2 regions of the Hyphomicrobium sp. MC8b genome follow, and region 1 is predicted to be linked to the other one. Evidence: riboswitches for the same ligand, from Rfam matches in the RefSeq annotation. Region 1 holds a riboswitch; the other holds the start of a gene.
The links. A riboswitch is a leader RNA that binds a small molecule or an ion and turns the genes downstream of it on or off. The one in region 1 is predicted to bind fluoride.

Region 1 (7,527 bases):
TGCTTTGCTGCGGTTTTTGACGCCGGCGTTTTGTGGCGTGTGTCGATCGTTGTGATGACCGACATGCCGGGACGCAGCTTGTCGGCAAACGGATCGTTCGGGTCAATGTAGATCTTCACCGGGATGCGCTGGACAATTTTCGTGAAGTTTCCCGTGGCGTTGTCCGGTGGGAGAAGTGCGAACTCCTGGCCACTCGCCGGAGCGATGCTGCCGACATAACCCTGCACGGTGTTGTCGTCGAATGTGTCCACGGCAATCGTGACCGGCTGCCCTGGGCGGACATCAGCGAGTTCCGTTTCCTTGAAGTTGGCAATGACGTAAGCCTTGTTGAGCGGTACGACCGCGAGCAGCTCGGTTCCGGGTTGGGCATACTGACCGACCCGCACTGTGCGATCGCCGATGATGCCATCCACAGGTGAGGTAATCGTCGTGTAGCCGAGGTTGATCTCCGCCTGTTCAAGCGTCGCATCGTTCTGCGAAAGCATGGCCCGTGCTTGCTTGAGTTCGGCCGTCAACGTCGCAATCTGTTTTTTGGCTGCTTCCAGTGCCGCCTTATCTTTCGCAAGCGTCGCCTGTGCCGTGCCGATTTGCGAGGCCGCCTGTTGCTCGTCTTGAACGGAACCGTAGCCTTCGTTTGCGAGTGTGCCGAACCGCTGATTGTTCTGTTGGGCGTATTTTTCGGTCGCTTCGTCAGCCTTGATGGTCGCCTCGGCTTCGCTCACGATGGCTTGCTGCTCTCCGATCTGAGCCTGGTCGGTGGCAATGGCCGCTTCCGCCTGTTTGACGCCGGCTTTCGCCTGATCGACGGCCGCTTTGTAGTCGCGCTGATCAATGATTGCGAGGACTTGGCCGGCTTTGACGCGCTGATTATCGTCGACGTACAGAGCGGCGATATCGCCGGATACTTGTGGAGCGATGGCGACGACGTCAGCTTGCACGTATGCGTCGTCGGTCGAGACTTCAAAGCGCCACTCGGTCCAATATTTCCAGCCGGCATAAATGCCGCTGCCGATAACTGCCGCAGCAACAACAGCGATAAGAATGTGTCGCGGACCGAAGGGGAGCCAATGATGCGATTTTCCAGCCGTGTTTGCAGGATCTTGATCGGGCAAAGCGCTCGGCGCGGGCGCAATCGTTTCCCTTGCCGTCGGGACCAGGCTTTCAGACTTCGCTGTCTCGTGCGCCCTTACGTGCATCGTTTCGGGCGCCGCCTCGGTTGCGACGACGTCGGTGGCTGCGGTCAACATAGTCCACATCTCCATCTCGGCTCTTGCCAAGATATAAAAGAGCACTCAGCGGCTCAGCTATTTAACCTTTGGCGCTGTTGGCCATACGTTTGGAAAGACCAGCTATACGTGTGTTTAATGACGTGCCCGTTTTGCGCCTACGTCGGCGAGAATGAAGAAAAGGGGCGCGCCTTTCGGCGCTCCCCCTCCGAGATGCATCTTCTTTTGTAGGCTTATATCTTGCGGTTTTACCGGATCACGAAACACTGTGCCGTGCCGGAGGTCTTGAAATCACCGTTGCAATGGGGCGATGCGAATGCGCCCGAAACACCAGAGACCAGAAGCGCCACTGCGAGGATTGCGACTTTCATTTTCATATCTCCAATTCACCCGAGCGCCGTTTCATTCCTGACTGGATGGCGGCGCTGTTAAAAGCGATGCATTGGAGGTAAGTGCGATCGGCGCCCATTCCATAATCTCTAGGTATATGGGGCAGATGGCCCATGGGATTGTTCGTCGGCGGCATACCGGAACGTTTCCTCGGCAGGCTCACCAAATCTCAAGATGGTTTGGTTTAAGCTCTTGCCGCTGCACAGCGGGCGAGGCGACCACCGCCTCGCCGCCCGGCGCTGGTTATGCAGCGGGGAGCAGTCAACCAGCACCGTACCGGGACCGGCTACACATGTGTGTTGTCGGTCTCGGGTTCCTTCATTGGTGCATGGATGAGCCGTTACCCCGCCCGGATCAGCCTCGGCGAGAGGATGCGCGGGAGATGGTTTCCAAGTTTTAAACCTAAGGAAGATTTACGAACACTCGCGCAATTGCTCCGAATGTAGAAAACATAAATGCCGGAGTTGCTGTCGTGCCGCGGAGCCAAAAGCTCATTCGGCAAAACAAAACGGCACAGGCTCGCTTGTGCCTGCGCCGTTCGCGGGAGGAGAGAGGAAAGGGCGATCAGATGCGAAGCGGCGAAGTGTTGCCGCCTCAATGCACCGCCGCGATCGCGATTTCCGTAAAGAGAAGCGAAAACAGCAACACGCCAGCAAACATGCCGAAAAAGCTTTGTCCGGTCGGTTTCATTGTCATTCTCCCATTCGGGCATCGTGGCTAATGGAAGTCTATGCGTCGCTTAGCCACCCTGTTACGAGATGGGAGCTGTCATTTGGCGAGCAACGGCGTCCTCACGCACTTGTGCGCGTTTTGCCCTTACGGATTGGACAGCTTTCGGAGGGGGCGCCGAGTTTCGGGATCGCGGCTCGGGGATGAGGTTATTCCGCGGCGGCAACACTCTTTGGCGGCACCGCTAGCGCCTGCTCCTCGTCGCTCGCGCTTGCGGAGACGTGAACGACGCGGTCGTGGAGCGGCAGCAGCGACGAGCGATGGCCGATGGAAACAATCGCCGTATCGGGCAGCTTGTTTCGTATCGCGGTCAGGACGCGCGCTTCGGCGGCCTCATCGAGCGCAGACGTTGCCTCATCGAGGAAAAGGATATCCGGACGGAGCAGAATGGCACGGGCAAGCGCGATGCGCTGCTGCTCACCGACCGAGAGGATATTGTTCCAGCGCTCGACGACGTTAAGAGATGGTTTCAGGTGTTCGAGGCCCGTAAGTTTTAGGATGTCGGAGATTTCTTCGTCCGACGGCTGGGCTTCCGTCGCCGGGTAGGTGAGCACGCTATGGAGCGAGCCCAGCGGGAAATAGGGCTTTTGCGGGAGCGCGAGGAGGCGGGCGCCGGATCTGGTGAGGATCTCACCCGTCGCGTGAGGCCAGTAGCCCAGAATGGTGCGCAGCAACGTTGTCTTGCCGGCGCCTGATGGAGCCATCAGGAGCACCGACTCGCCCGGTTCGATATCGAGATTCACCGAGTTCAACAGCTTCTTGCCGCCGGGCGTTGCAAGCGAAATGCCGGCAAGGCTCAGCACGCCGTTGGCATTCGTCGTGCCCATCGAGACGGCGGATGTCTCGCTCGCCGTCGAGGCGAGCTGCATCTGATCGGAGAAGCCGGAAAGCCGGTCGACGACGGCGATCCATTCCGCCAGGTCGGTATAGGAATTGACGAAGAACGACATCGACGATTGCACCTGGCCGAACGCGCCAGCCGTTTGCGTCATGACGCCGAGCATAATTGCGCCTGCGAAATAATGCGGGGCCATGATGAGGAACGGCAGCACGACGGCGATCTGATTGTATCCAGTCGTGAAGAATGTCAGAAATTTCTGGCGCCGCATGATGTCGTGCCAGTTGGTTACGATATCGGAGAAACGATCGCGCAGGATATTGCGCTCGGCGTTCTCGCCGCGCAGCAATGCGATCTGTTCGGAGTTTTCGCGAAGGTGCACCAAGCCGAAGCGAAAATCGGCTTCGCGCCGCTGGCGACTAAAGTTGAGGCTCGCCAATGTGCGGCCGATGAGATGCGCTCCGACGCTGGCCACGAGCGCGAATATGGCTGCGAGCCAGACGAGATAACCATGGGCGCCGATGTGATATCCTGCGATCTGCAGCGGGACCTCGGCTGAAATTCCCCACAGTATGATGCTGAATGAAACGAGGCTCGTGATCGACGACAGGAAGCCAATGCCGAGAGAGAGCGTTCGTCCGATATAAAGTGCGATGTCCTCAGCGATACGCTGGTCGGGGTTGTCGGCTGCCTCGCCGCGAAGACGCATGCGGTAGTGGGTGCTGTTCTGGAGCCAGCGGTGAACATAGCGCTCGGTCATCCAGCGCCGCCACCGGATCTGCAGCCATTGATTGAGATAGAGCTGATAAACCGACGAGATAATGAAGGCCGCGGCGATCACCGAGAATATGGCGAGCTGGTGCCAGAAGGCGCCGACGTTTTTCGTCTGAAGCGCGTTGTAGAACTCGGCGTTCCAGCTGTTGAGCAGGACGGACAGCCCAACCTGGCCGAATTCGATGGCGAGGACGACCAAGAGAAGGCTGCCGCCGATCCAGCGTTCCGCAACGGTGAATTTCAGTCGGGAGCTGATGCGAACGACACCCGAATCTTTCGAGAAGAAGTAGGGCGTCGTCAGTTGCCAAATCGCGCTCAGGCGCGAGCGCGTATCATTCCGCATCACAATTCCACATCACGGTTGCTTTGCATCCTCAGCGGCCCAGCTGCGGTTTTGAACCATCCGCAAGGCCGTGTGGCTCCTCATTTCGTCGAGGGTGGCGCGAGGCACATTTCCGGAGGGTGGCCAGAACCTTAATTATTTGCAAGCGTTGGCGGGATGCGACGCGACTTGGCTGAGGTTGTCAAACGCCGATGCACTCGTGACGCACACAAGCTAGTTTGGGCCGCCCGGAAAATCGTGTACTTGAGTAAGCGATGGGGATGGGGTTCCCCCGATAACCGCCATTGTGGCTGATGACTCCTACGATAGCCGTTTCCGACGGGAGACGGCCGTTGGCTGAAATGCTGAAGAGGAGCCTCAAATGAATTTCACGACATGTCTGGTCGTTATGTTCGGCGGAGCTATCGGGACCTTGTGTCGGTATGCCGGGTCGTATCTTGCCCTTCCGATCAGCGGCACGCTGCCGTGGGGCACGATCCTTATCAATATTGCCGGGTCATTTATCATAGGCTTTTTCGGCACGCTGACCCTGGCGCATGGGCGTTATCCGGTCAGCGAAGAATTCCGCCTGTTCGTGATGGTGGGGATTTGCGGGGGCTTTACAACTTTTTCGTCATTCAGTCTGCAGACACTCGATCTCCTCCGCTCGGGCGCTATCGGACGCGCTGCGGTCAACATTGGGTTGTCCGTCGTGCTTTGCATCCTGGCCGTGGCGGCAGGGCACTTCGTCGCCGCCTACTTCAACGGCGGCGCAACGGAAATTGCGCAGACGACATTGGAAGAAGACGCCTAGGGCGTCTCCTTTCCTTCGGCGCAGGGGTCAAGTCGCGATCTGGGACTTCGCCAGCGTGACGTTGATGCTGTGCACGGCGCAGCTTTGAGCGAGGTCGGCTTTTTCTCCGGGGTTGAGGACGTTGATATTGGCTCCGGAGGCTGATGCTTTCGGCCATTGGCCTTTGGGCGCCAGCAGCACGCCCGCTGGAACCGCCGATGAAATGCCAACACTCAACTCGATGGAGCCGGTCTTGCTGCTCACCTGCAACCGGTTCCCGGATTTGACGCCGATCGTTTCGGCGTCGGAGGGATTGAGCCAAGCTTCGCACATTTGCAGACGGCGGGCGATCTTGCCGTCATTGGCGTAGCTGCTGTTCATGAGCCATTCGGAGGCGGGCGACAGCATGCGGTATTCACCCAGAGCCGGACGGCGCTCCGATAGTGGGGCAGGGGCTGATGGCAATCCGGCCTCGACAAATTGCGCGCCGGTCATTTCGACCTTTCCTGACGGCGTGCGATAGTCGTGGGATGCGAACTGAACGATCGGGGCTTCCGGCACGTACATCGTGCCTGCGGCTGCAAGTGTTTTGAAATCGAGTCCAGGGCGCGCTTGGCTCAGAATCGTTTCGATGATGGCGTCATCGGTTTCACGCAGTTCAGGATCGGTGAGACCCATTGCAGCCGCAAGGCGCCGGAAGATCTCCTGATTGGGGAGCGCGTCTCCTAGCGGCGGAAGGGCTGCGACCTGTGCCGAGACGGAATGGGTAAAATACGACATGACGACATCGTCGAATTCCAGAAAACTCGCCGCGGGCAGAACGAAATCCGCGTAGTCGGCCGTATCGGTCTGGAATAGATCGACCGTGACTTGGAGAAGATCCTCGCGCCTAAGCGCCTGGCGCAATCGCGCCTGCTCCGGGCTCGAGGCCGCGATGTTGTTATTCCAGGTGAAGAGCGCTTTCGTCTCGCCGCTTTCGAGCCGCGCCGCGAGATCCATATGGCTGACGGATTGGGGATCGGCGTTGAGATGCGAAGCGGAAAGATAACCGCCGTCGACGCCTCGGGCGTCCCAGCCGTTGAGATAGAGGAAACCGGCGCCGAGCTTTCCGATGTTGCCTGTCGCTGGTGGCAGCAGGCCGACCGAACGCATGGCGTTGCCGCCGAATGTCTGGCGCTGGAAGCCTTGTCCCATCCATAGTAGCGATGGGCCGTCAGCGTAGAGCAGCGCCGCTTTTTCGATGAGGGCCGCAGGAACGCCGGTCGTTGCCTCCGCCCAACTCAATGTGCAAGCGTCGAGTTGCGGTTCGATGTCGTCCCAGCCGATACAATGGCGTGCAAGAAAATCGCGGTCGAGCTTTCCGGCCGATTTGATGACGGCGAGCATCGCGAAGGCAAGCGCCGCGTCGGTGCCGGGAAAGAGTTGGAGATGAATGTCGGCCGCTTCAGCCGTAGCGTGGCGGATCGGATCGACGACGATCGTTGGGACACCGCTGCGCGCCAACCAGTGCTCATGGACGTGAGGCGCTGAGGCTGACGGGTTCGCCCCCCAGATCAAGACGCATTTGCTGGAACTGACCGTGCGCGGGTCGAAGCCGCGGGTCGATTCCCCGAACGCGAGTTGAAGCGCGACGTGGCCCGCCTTGTTGCAGACGGTGTCGGGATCGACTTCAGTCGCTCCGATGCGATTGAAGAAACGCAGCGGAAACAGCCCGGCGATCAGCGAGCACGTTCCAGTGTAATGGGTCTGCAGGATGGCTTGGCCGCCGTCGGTCGCGATAATGCTCTGCAGCCGTTGCGCGATCTCCGATATGGCCTCATCCCAGGAGACCTCGGCAAACTGTCCCGATCCTTTCGGGCCGACGCGCTTCAACGGAGTCGTTAGCCGATCCGTCTTGCTGCGCCACACGCCGTTGTAGGCAATCGAGCACTTGCCGCAAAGCTTGCCGCGGCTCATGTCGTGATTGGGATCGCCGACAACCGATACCTCGCCGTCGCTCGCCATTTTTACGATTATGCCGCACGCGTCGTAACAGTCCCGGGGACACGTTGTCTTGACGATTGCCTGCGTTGCCATTGCGCCGAACCTTCCTGGAAGCGTAGAGCCGCTTCAAATCTAGTCCGGAATTTCAGCGCCGGTAAAGGCTTTCGCGTTGGGCGCAAGTGCGGGATCGGCGAGGGATGATCGGAGCTTAGGTTATGCATGAATGCACCGCACGATGGCGCTTTATCCGGCAGTTGAGGCATCCAGAGCAGGCAGGCTCGCATCGTGTTGCGTATCACCCGGGAGCGCCAGATGGACTGACGGTATGACCCCGCGTCGCTCGCAATCGACGGTGCGATGATTTCAGGCCTCCGGGACAATTGCTGTGTCCGTGGCGAGCTTCTGTGTTCTGCATCTTGCTCGCCTCTGCTCTGCGGGAGGTTTTCTGGTGCGGCTTGTCGCAATTGCGTGA
Region 2 (7,527 bases), 170 kb from region 1:
CGATTACTCGCTGACGGCTTCCTGCGATTCTTCGGCCTCTTCCTCGGTGATGCGCTCGACCGAGACGACCTTTTCATCCGCGTCGGTCTTGAAGATGCGGACGCCCTGCGTGTTGCGGCCGGCGATGCGGATGTCGTGCACCGGGCAGCGGATCAGCTGGCCGCCGTCCGTCACCAGCATGATCTGGTCGTTTTCACCGATCGGGAACGAGGCCAGCAGGCGGCCGTTGCGCTCGTTCGCGACCATCGCGACGATGCCTTTGCCGCCGCGGCCCGAGGTGCGGAACTCGTATGACGACGAGCGCTTGCCGAAGCCCCTGTTCGACACCGTCAACACGAACTGCTCGGCAGCCTGCATTTCTGCGAAGCGCTCCGGCGTGAGTGTGATGGCGTCGCCGCTGGCTTCCTCGCCGTCGCTCTCTGCCGGAACGGTTTCGGCGTCCTCGGCATCTTCCGATCGGCGAAGTGCGTTCGCCTGCTTCAGATAGGCGGCGCGTTCTTCGGCGGGCGCCTCAAAATGATTGAGGATCGCCATCGAGATCACTTCGTCGCCGTCGTCGAGCCTGATGCCGCGAACGCCGGTCGAGTCACGCCCTTTGAAGAGGCGGATCTCGTCCGAGATCAGGAAGCGGATGCACTGGCCTTCCGCGCTGGTCAGCAGCACGTCCTGGTTCGGTGTCGAGATGGCGACCTGCACGATGCGGTCGCCCTCGTCGAGCTTCATCGCGATCTTGCCGTTTCGATTGATGTTCTCGAAGTCGGCCAGAGCGTTGCGGCGGACGTTGCCGGAGCGGGTGGCGAAGATCAGCTCAAGGTCGCCCCAGGTGGAGGAATCCTCCGGCAGCGGCAGGATCGAGGTGATGGCTTCGCCTTCTTCCAGCGGCAGCAGGTTGACGAGCGCCTTGCCCGGAGATTGCGGCGATGCAGCCGGCAGGCGCCAAACCTTCATGCGATAGCACATGCCGCGCGAGGAGAAGAACAGCACGGGCGTGTGCGTCGAGGTAACGAACAACTGCGTGACGAAATCCTCGTCGCGCGTCGACATGCCGGAGCGGCCTTTGCCGCCGCGGCGCTGGGCGCGATAGGCGGCGAGCGGCACGCGCTTGATGTAGCCCTTGTGGCTGACAGTCACGACGCAGTCTTCGCGCTGAATGAGGTCTTCGTCTTCGACGTCGCCGTCGAAATCCATGATCTCGGTTTTGCGCGGTGTCGCGAATTCGTCCTTGATCGACTGCAGCTCGCCCTTGACGATGTCGACGACGCGGGCGCGCGAAGCGAGGATCGCGAGGTATTCTTTGATCTCGATCGCGATCTTGTTCAACTCGTCGGAAATTTCGTCTCTGCCGAGGGCGGTGAGGCGGGCGAGGCGCAGTTCGAGGATCGACTTGGCCTGCTCTTCCGAGAGGCGATACGTGCCTTCGGCCGAAACCTTGTGGCGCGGATCAGCGATCAACTCGATCAGCGGCGTCATATCTTTCGCGGGCCAGTCGCGCGCCATCAACTGCTCTTTGGCTTCGGCGGGAGATGCCGAATAACGGATGAGCTTGATGACTTCGTCGATGTTGGCGACGGCGATGGCCAGGCCGACGAGGACGTGAGCGCGGGCGCGGGCCTTGTTCAACAAGTGCTTGATGCGGCGCGTCACGACTTCCTGGCGGAAGCTCGTGAAGGCCGAGATGAAGTCCTTGAGGTTCAGGCTTTCCGGGCGGCCCCCGTTGATCGCCAGCATGTTGGCGCCGAACGTCGTCTGCAGGTCGGAATATTTGTAGAGGTTGTTGAGCACCACGTCGGCGACGGCATCGCGCTTCAATTCGATGACGATGCGGATACCTTCGCGGTTTGATTCATCCCAAAGATCGGAGATGCCTTCGATCTTCTTGTCGCGCACGAGATCGGCGATCTTTTCGATCAGCGTGCGCTTGTTGACCTGATACGGAATCTCGGTGACGACGAGCGCCTCACGATCCTTGCGGATGTTCTCGACCTTGACGCGGGCGCGCATGATGATCGAGCCGCGGCCCTTGTGGTAGGCATTGAGAATGCCGCCGCGGCCGAGGATGATGCCAGCCGTCGGGAAGTCCGGGCCCTGGATGATCTGGGTCAGGTCTTCGAGACTGACCTCGGGATTGTCGAGGTCGGCGATGCAGGCATCGATGACTTCGCCCAGGTTGTGCGGCGGGATGTTGGTTGCCATGCCGACCGCGATGCCGCCTGCGCCGTTGACGAGCAGGTTCGGGAATTTCGAGGGCAGGACGGTTGGCTCTTGAATCGTACCGTCGTAGTTGTCGCGATAATCGACGGTGTCGTTGTCGAGGTCATCGAGCATGAAGCCCGCGACTTTGGCGAGACGCGATTCCGTGTAGCGTTCGGCTGCAGGCGGATCGCCGTCGATGGAGCCGAAGTTGCCTTGGCCGTCGACGAGGGGCACGCGCATAGAGAAATCCTGCGCGAGGCGCACGAGCGCGTCGTAGATCGCAAGGTTGCCGTGCGGGTGATATTTGCCCATCACTTCGCCGACGATGCGCGCCGACTTGACGTATTTTTTGTTCCAGTCGAGCCCGAGTTCGTTCATCGCGAAGAGAATGCGGCGGTGGACGGGCTTTAAGCCATCGCGCACGTCAGGGAGCGCGCGGGAAATGATGACGCTCATCGCGTAGTCGAGATAGGAGCGTTTCATCTCGTCCGAGATGGAGATCGGGCGGATGTCGCTCGGCTCGCGGCCGGACGGATTTTCTTCGTCGTTATTGTCGGTCAAAGTCAGCTCTTTCCGGGATGAGATCGGCGGGGGTGATACGCACCAGCGGCCGACGGGAAACCAGTGCTTATACTGTAGCCGAAACGGAAACCGAATGCCACCTGCGCGGCGTCGTGCCACGGCTCCACAGAATTTAGAAAATCTCTTTCATATCAAATGGTTATGGAGTCATGTTTGGGCGTGTTGCGATTGCCGCCGTGAAGCGCTGGCGAGATCGCGGCGAACGGCGTGGAATGGTGGCAGAATCGGTGCGCTGAAGACTACGCGGCCCACGCCTCCACAGGCCGCCTGCGGGCGTTTTTCGCGACGGCTGAAGGCCTCGGCTTTTCACGCGGAACGGCATTTCGTTCACTGCGTTGGCGAAGCAGGAACAAGTTGCAAAAAGCAAAACATCCGGCGCAGCGCCGGAGGGAGGACTGTGATGCGCGCGATATTCGCTGGCTGTGCAATTGCATTGTCGCCGATGCTGATCGAGACGACGTTTGCGGCGGAAGAGGTTGGGCCGGAAGCGTTCAATAACAATTGCCGGACCTGCCATTCGTGGAAGGAGGGCGACAATCGCCTCGGCCCGACCTTGCACGGCATTATCGGTCGCAAAGCAGGAACGGCTGAGGGGTTCAATTATTCGAATGCGATGAAGTCGTCAGGCATCACATGGGATGAGGCGACGCTCGATAAGTTCATCACCAACCCGAATGCGGTCGTTCCCAATAACAACATGAAGCCGTTCAGCGGCGTCGGCGACGCGGCGACGCGCAAGCAGATCATCGATTTTCTGAAGAGCAATCCGAAGTGAACTTGCGCGCGGTGAGAATGAATTTAATCCGTTGGCGGTGAATTCGGCCTGCTTAATTCTTGCGGTCCGCAGCATCTGATTTGCGCCCAGTCGTATTTGCGCTGTGGCCCAGCCGGCCTCACTGTCAATCACGAATGTTCGCGCAGACGTGACAATTTGCATTGACTTCGTGATTGCATTGCTCAATGTTCCCGGCCTGGGAATGGAATCTCCCGTAAAACCGCCCCGATGGCTGATGATTCCTACTGCGTTGATGTCCTCATTCTTTGAGTGAGGCCGCGGTAGGATCGTTTCTATTTTCCTGCCACGGGAGAGGCGTGTCTCTTTCATCAACTCAGAAGTCGGGGGGATGGAGGAGACAGTCGAGTGGTTGAGCTTTCCACGCTTGCAACCCCTCTCTTCTGAAACTCCTTCATCCTCCCGGCGACGGCCGAGTGGGCTCAGCTGCGTCGCGATAAGCGACGCTAGCACATGGAGGAAGTAATGAGGAAGTGGGCTAGCTCCACGGCCGCCGTTGCTCTGCTGGCAATTTCGTCGCCGGCCTGGGCCAACGAGGACGTGATTAAACTCTCGCAAGACCCCAACAATTGGGCCATTCAGTCGGGCGATTACAGCGGTCATCGCTATTCCAAGCTCGACCAGATCAACACCGGAAACGTCGGCCAACTCAAAGTGGCTTGGACGTTCTCGACCGGTGTGCTTCGCGGCCATGAAGGCGGTCCGCTCGTCGTCGGCGATGTCATGTACGTTCACACGGCATTTCCGAACATCGTCTATGCCTTGGATCTCGCGCACGAACAGAAGATCATCTGGAAGTACGTGCCGAAGCAGGACCCGTCGGTTATTCCGGTCATGTGCTGCGACACGGTCAACCGTGGCGTGCAATACGCTGAAGGCAAGATCTTCCTCCATCAGGCCGACACCGCCCTCGTCGCTCTCGACGCGAAGACGGGTAAGGAACTGTGGAAGGTCGTCGACGGCGATCCGAAGAAGGGCGAGACGGGCACGGGTGCTCCGCTTGTCGTCAAGGATAAGGTCATCATCGGCATCTCGGGCGCCGAATTCGGCGTTCGCTGCCATCTGACCGCTTACGACATCAACACCGGTAAGAAGGTGTGGCGCGCCTACTCGATGGGTCCCGACTCCGACATCCTCGTCGATCCGGAGAAGACCATGTCGCTCGGCAAGCCGGTCGGCAAAGACTCCTCGCTCAAGACCTGGAACGGCGATGAGTGGAAGATCGGTGGCGGTTCGACCTGGGGCTACATGTCCTACGATCCGGCACTAAACCTGATCTACTACGGCACGGGTAACCCTTCGACCTGGAACGCGGCTCAGCGTGCGGGACCGGATGGCAAGCCGATCGATCAGAAGTGGTCGATGACCTACTTCGCGCGCGACGTCGACACCGGTATCGCCAAGTGGGCCTACCAGATGACGCCGTTCGACGAGTGGGACTATGACGGTATCAACGAGTCTCTGCTCGCGACGATGAACATCAAGGGCAAGGAGCACAAGACGCTGACGCACTTCGACCGTAACGGCTTTGCTTATACGATCGATCGCGTCACGGGTGAGCCGCTCGTTGCCGAGAAGTATGATCCGATCGTCAACTGGGCGACCGGCATCGATCTCGACAAGTCGAGCCCGAACTACGGCCGTCCGATCCGCGTGAAGAAGTACTCGACGTTCGCGAACGGTACGGATTTTAACACGAAGGGCATCTGCCCTGCGGCTCTCGGAACGAAAGATCAGCAGCCGGCTTCCTATTCGGAGCTGACTCACCTGTTCTATGTGCCGACGAACCACGTCTGCATGGACTACGAACCGTTCAAGGTTTCGTACACGGCCGGTCAGCCTTACGTCGGCGCCACGCTTTCGATGTTCCCTGGCCCGGATAAGCCGGAGCGCATGGGTAACTTCATCGCGTGGGATGGCGCTAAGGGTAAGATCGTCTGGTCGGATCCGGAGCAGTTCTCGGTGTGGTCAGGTGCTCTGACGACGGCCGGCGGCGTTGCCTTCTACGGCACGCTCGAAGGCTACTTCAAGGCCGTCGACCAGAAGACCGGCAAGCTGCTTTACAAGTTCAAGACGCCGTCGGGCATTATCGGTAACGCGATGACCTACATGCACGATGGCAAGCAGTACGTTGCTGTGCTTTCGGGCGTTGGTGGCTGGGCCGGTATCGGTCTCGCTGCCGGCTTGACGAACCCGACCGATGGGCTCGGTGCCGTCGGTGGCTACTCGGGCCTGTCGGACTACACCAACCTCGGCGGTTCTCTGACTGTCTTCTCGCTGCCTTAGCGCTTCCTCCGTGACAGAAACGTCATAGGCTGCGAGCAACTTGGCCGGCGCGTTTTCGAACGTGCCGGTCCTTTGGCGATGTGGCTCCGCGCGAATGTGATCGCGGGGCCACCTCCGCCGTTTAAGTCCTGCGAAATGCCACGCGGATTTATTCATCCTATTGGTGAAACGTCGTCTGGCCCTCTGGGCAAGGGGAGGGGCAGAGGCTATTCAGGACATTCCTGAATGGTGAAGGCGCATATGGCTCGCATTGGTTTTTATTCCGGCTCGTTTGATCCCGTGACGCTTGGGCATACTGACGTCATCCGGCGGGCCGCGGGGTTGCTCGACAGGCTCGTCATCGGCATCGGCGTCAATCCGGGCAAAGCGCCGATGTTTGACGACAGCGAACGCGTTGCGATGCTGGAAGAAGAAGTGCAGCCAATCGTCGAGGCGACTAAGACCGAGATTGTGGTCGTGACGTTTTCGGGGCTGGCGGTCGATGCGGCGCGGACGCACAAGGCGTCGATCATCATTCGCGGTCTGCGCGACGGCACCGACTTCGATTATGAAATGCAGATGGCTGGGATGAACGGCGAAATGGCGCCGGAAATCCAGACGGTCTATGTTGCGGCGTCTCCTGCCGTGCGGCACATCGCGGCGAACCTCGTGCGGGCTGTGGCGACGATGGGCGGCGATCCCTCGCCGTTCGTTTCGAAAGGCGTGCTGAAGCGCCTCAAGGCGAAGGCCGCCAAACCTCGCTAAGGCACTCATATGGTGCTCCCCGTTAAAGCCGAACTTTTGAAATTGTTGCGAAAAATTCCGCTTGGCCGAGTTGCCTCATCCGACAGGCTTGCGAGTGAACTCGGAGTTCCCGCACCACTCGTCGTCACGCTCATGGGGCAGCTTTCCGAAGACGAACGCGATCTTGTGCCTTGGCATCGCGTGGTCGCCAAAGGCGGCGCCATCGGGCGCGGACCGCATCGCGATCAGCAGTTTGCGCGGCTGGTGCGAGAGGGCGTGACGGTTTCGCCGGCCGGAATAGTCCAGGATCTCGAACGGCACATGATCTCGGGGTTCGACGACGAGTCTTTGCTTGCAAAGGCACCTGAAGAGCCGTCGAAGATGGGCGGGCGTTCGCGCGGCATGAAAGATCGGCCTTAAGGCTAGGCACCGGCGCCGGCACCCAAGCAGCGTAAGAATGCTCTGCGGAAGCTTGTCTGGATCCCGGCCTGCGCCGGGATGACGTTTGGTGTATTGCGCAAATTTATCGTTCTCGGGCTCGTCCCGAGGATGACGGGAAAAGCGCGGTTGCTCCCAACCACCGTCATGCCGACGGAGGTCGGCACCCAGACAACGGCCAACATGACCGATATTTCGGTTTACCAGCATCCCGGCCTTCGCCTTGTTGGAGAGGCGTCGAATACGTAATTCCGCCTTGTGGGTTGCGGCTTAGCCGTCAAATCGCCATAAGGGCGGCAACACTGCCCGCCGCGGCGCTAGGCGGCCGGGATTGGCCCGGAAAAAGCCTGGCGAAATCATTCATCCACGAGGAACGCCATGGTTCGGTTTTTATCGTTCGTTCTCGCTTCGCTGCTGATGGCGAGCGTGTTTACAGGCTCGACGGCACGCGCCGACGGCGACAAGCTCGTCATCGAGCTCAAGAACGGCAAGGTGGTCATTCAGCTTCGGCC

Region 2: another riboswitch for fluoride. It lies ahead of ACLB1Z_RS08040 (methanol/ethanol family PQQ-dependent dehydrogenase); the one in region 1 lies ahead of crcB (fluoride efflux transporter CrcB).

The regions. Positions count from the first base shown of each region.
Region 1 covers NZ_LR898465.1:1,815,839-1,823,365, forward strand. Annotated here, with positions in the region: gene ACLB1Z_RS08815 (HlyD family secretion protein) at 1-1,247, opposite strand, end outside; gene ACLB1Z_RS08820 (hypothetical protein) at 1,475-1,597, opposite strand; gene ACLB1Z_RS08825 (ABC transporter ATP-binding protein/permease) at 2,495-4,300, opposite strand; fluoride riboswitch at 4,548-4,610, shown strand; gene crcB (fluoride efflux transporter CrcB) at 4,662-5,093, shown strand; gene ACLB1Z_RS08835 (molybdopterin-dependent oxidoreductase) at 5,121-7,148, opposite strand.
Region 2 covers NZ_LR898465.1:1,649,457-1,656,983, forward strand. Annotated here, with positions in the region: gene gyrA (DNA gyrase subunit A) at 4-2,754, opposite strand; gene ACLB1Z_RS08035 (c-type cytochrome) at 3,176-3,550, shown strand; fluoride riboswitch at 3,740-3,802, shown strand; gene ACLB1Z_RS08040 (methanol/ethanol family PQQ-dependent dehydrogenase) at 4,034-5,854, shown strand; gene coaD (pantetheine-phosphate adenylyltransferase) at 6,095-6,598, shown strand; gene ACLB1Z_RS08050 (MGMT family protein) at 6,608-6,997, shown strand; gene ACLB1Z_RS08055 (peptidylprolyl isomerase) at 7,394-7,527, shown strand, end outside.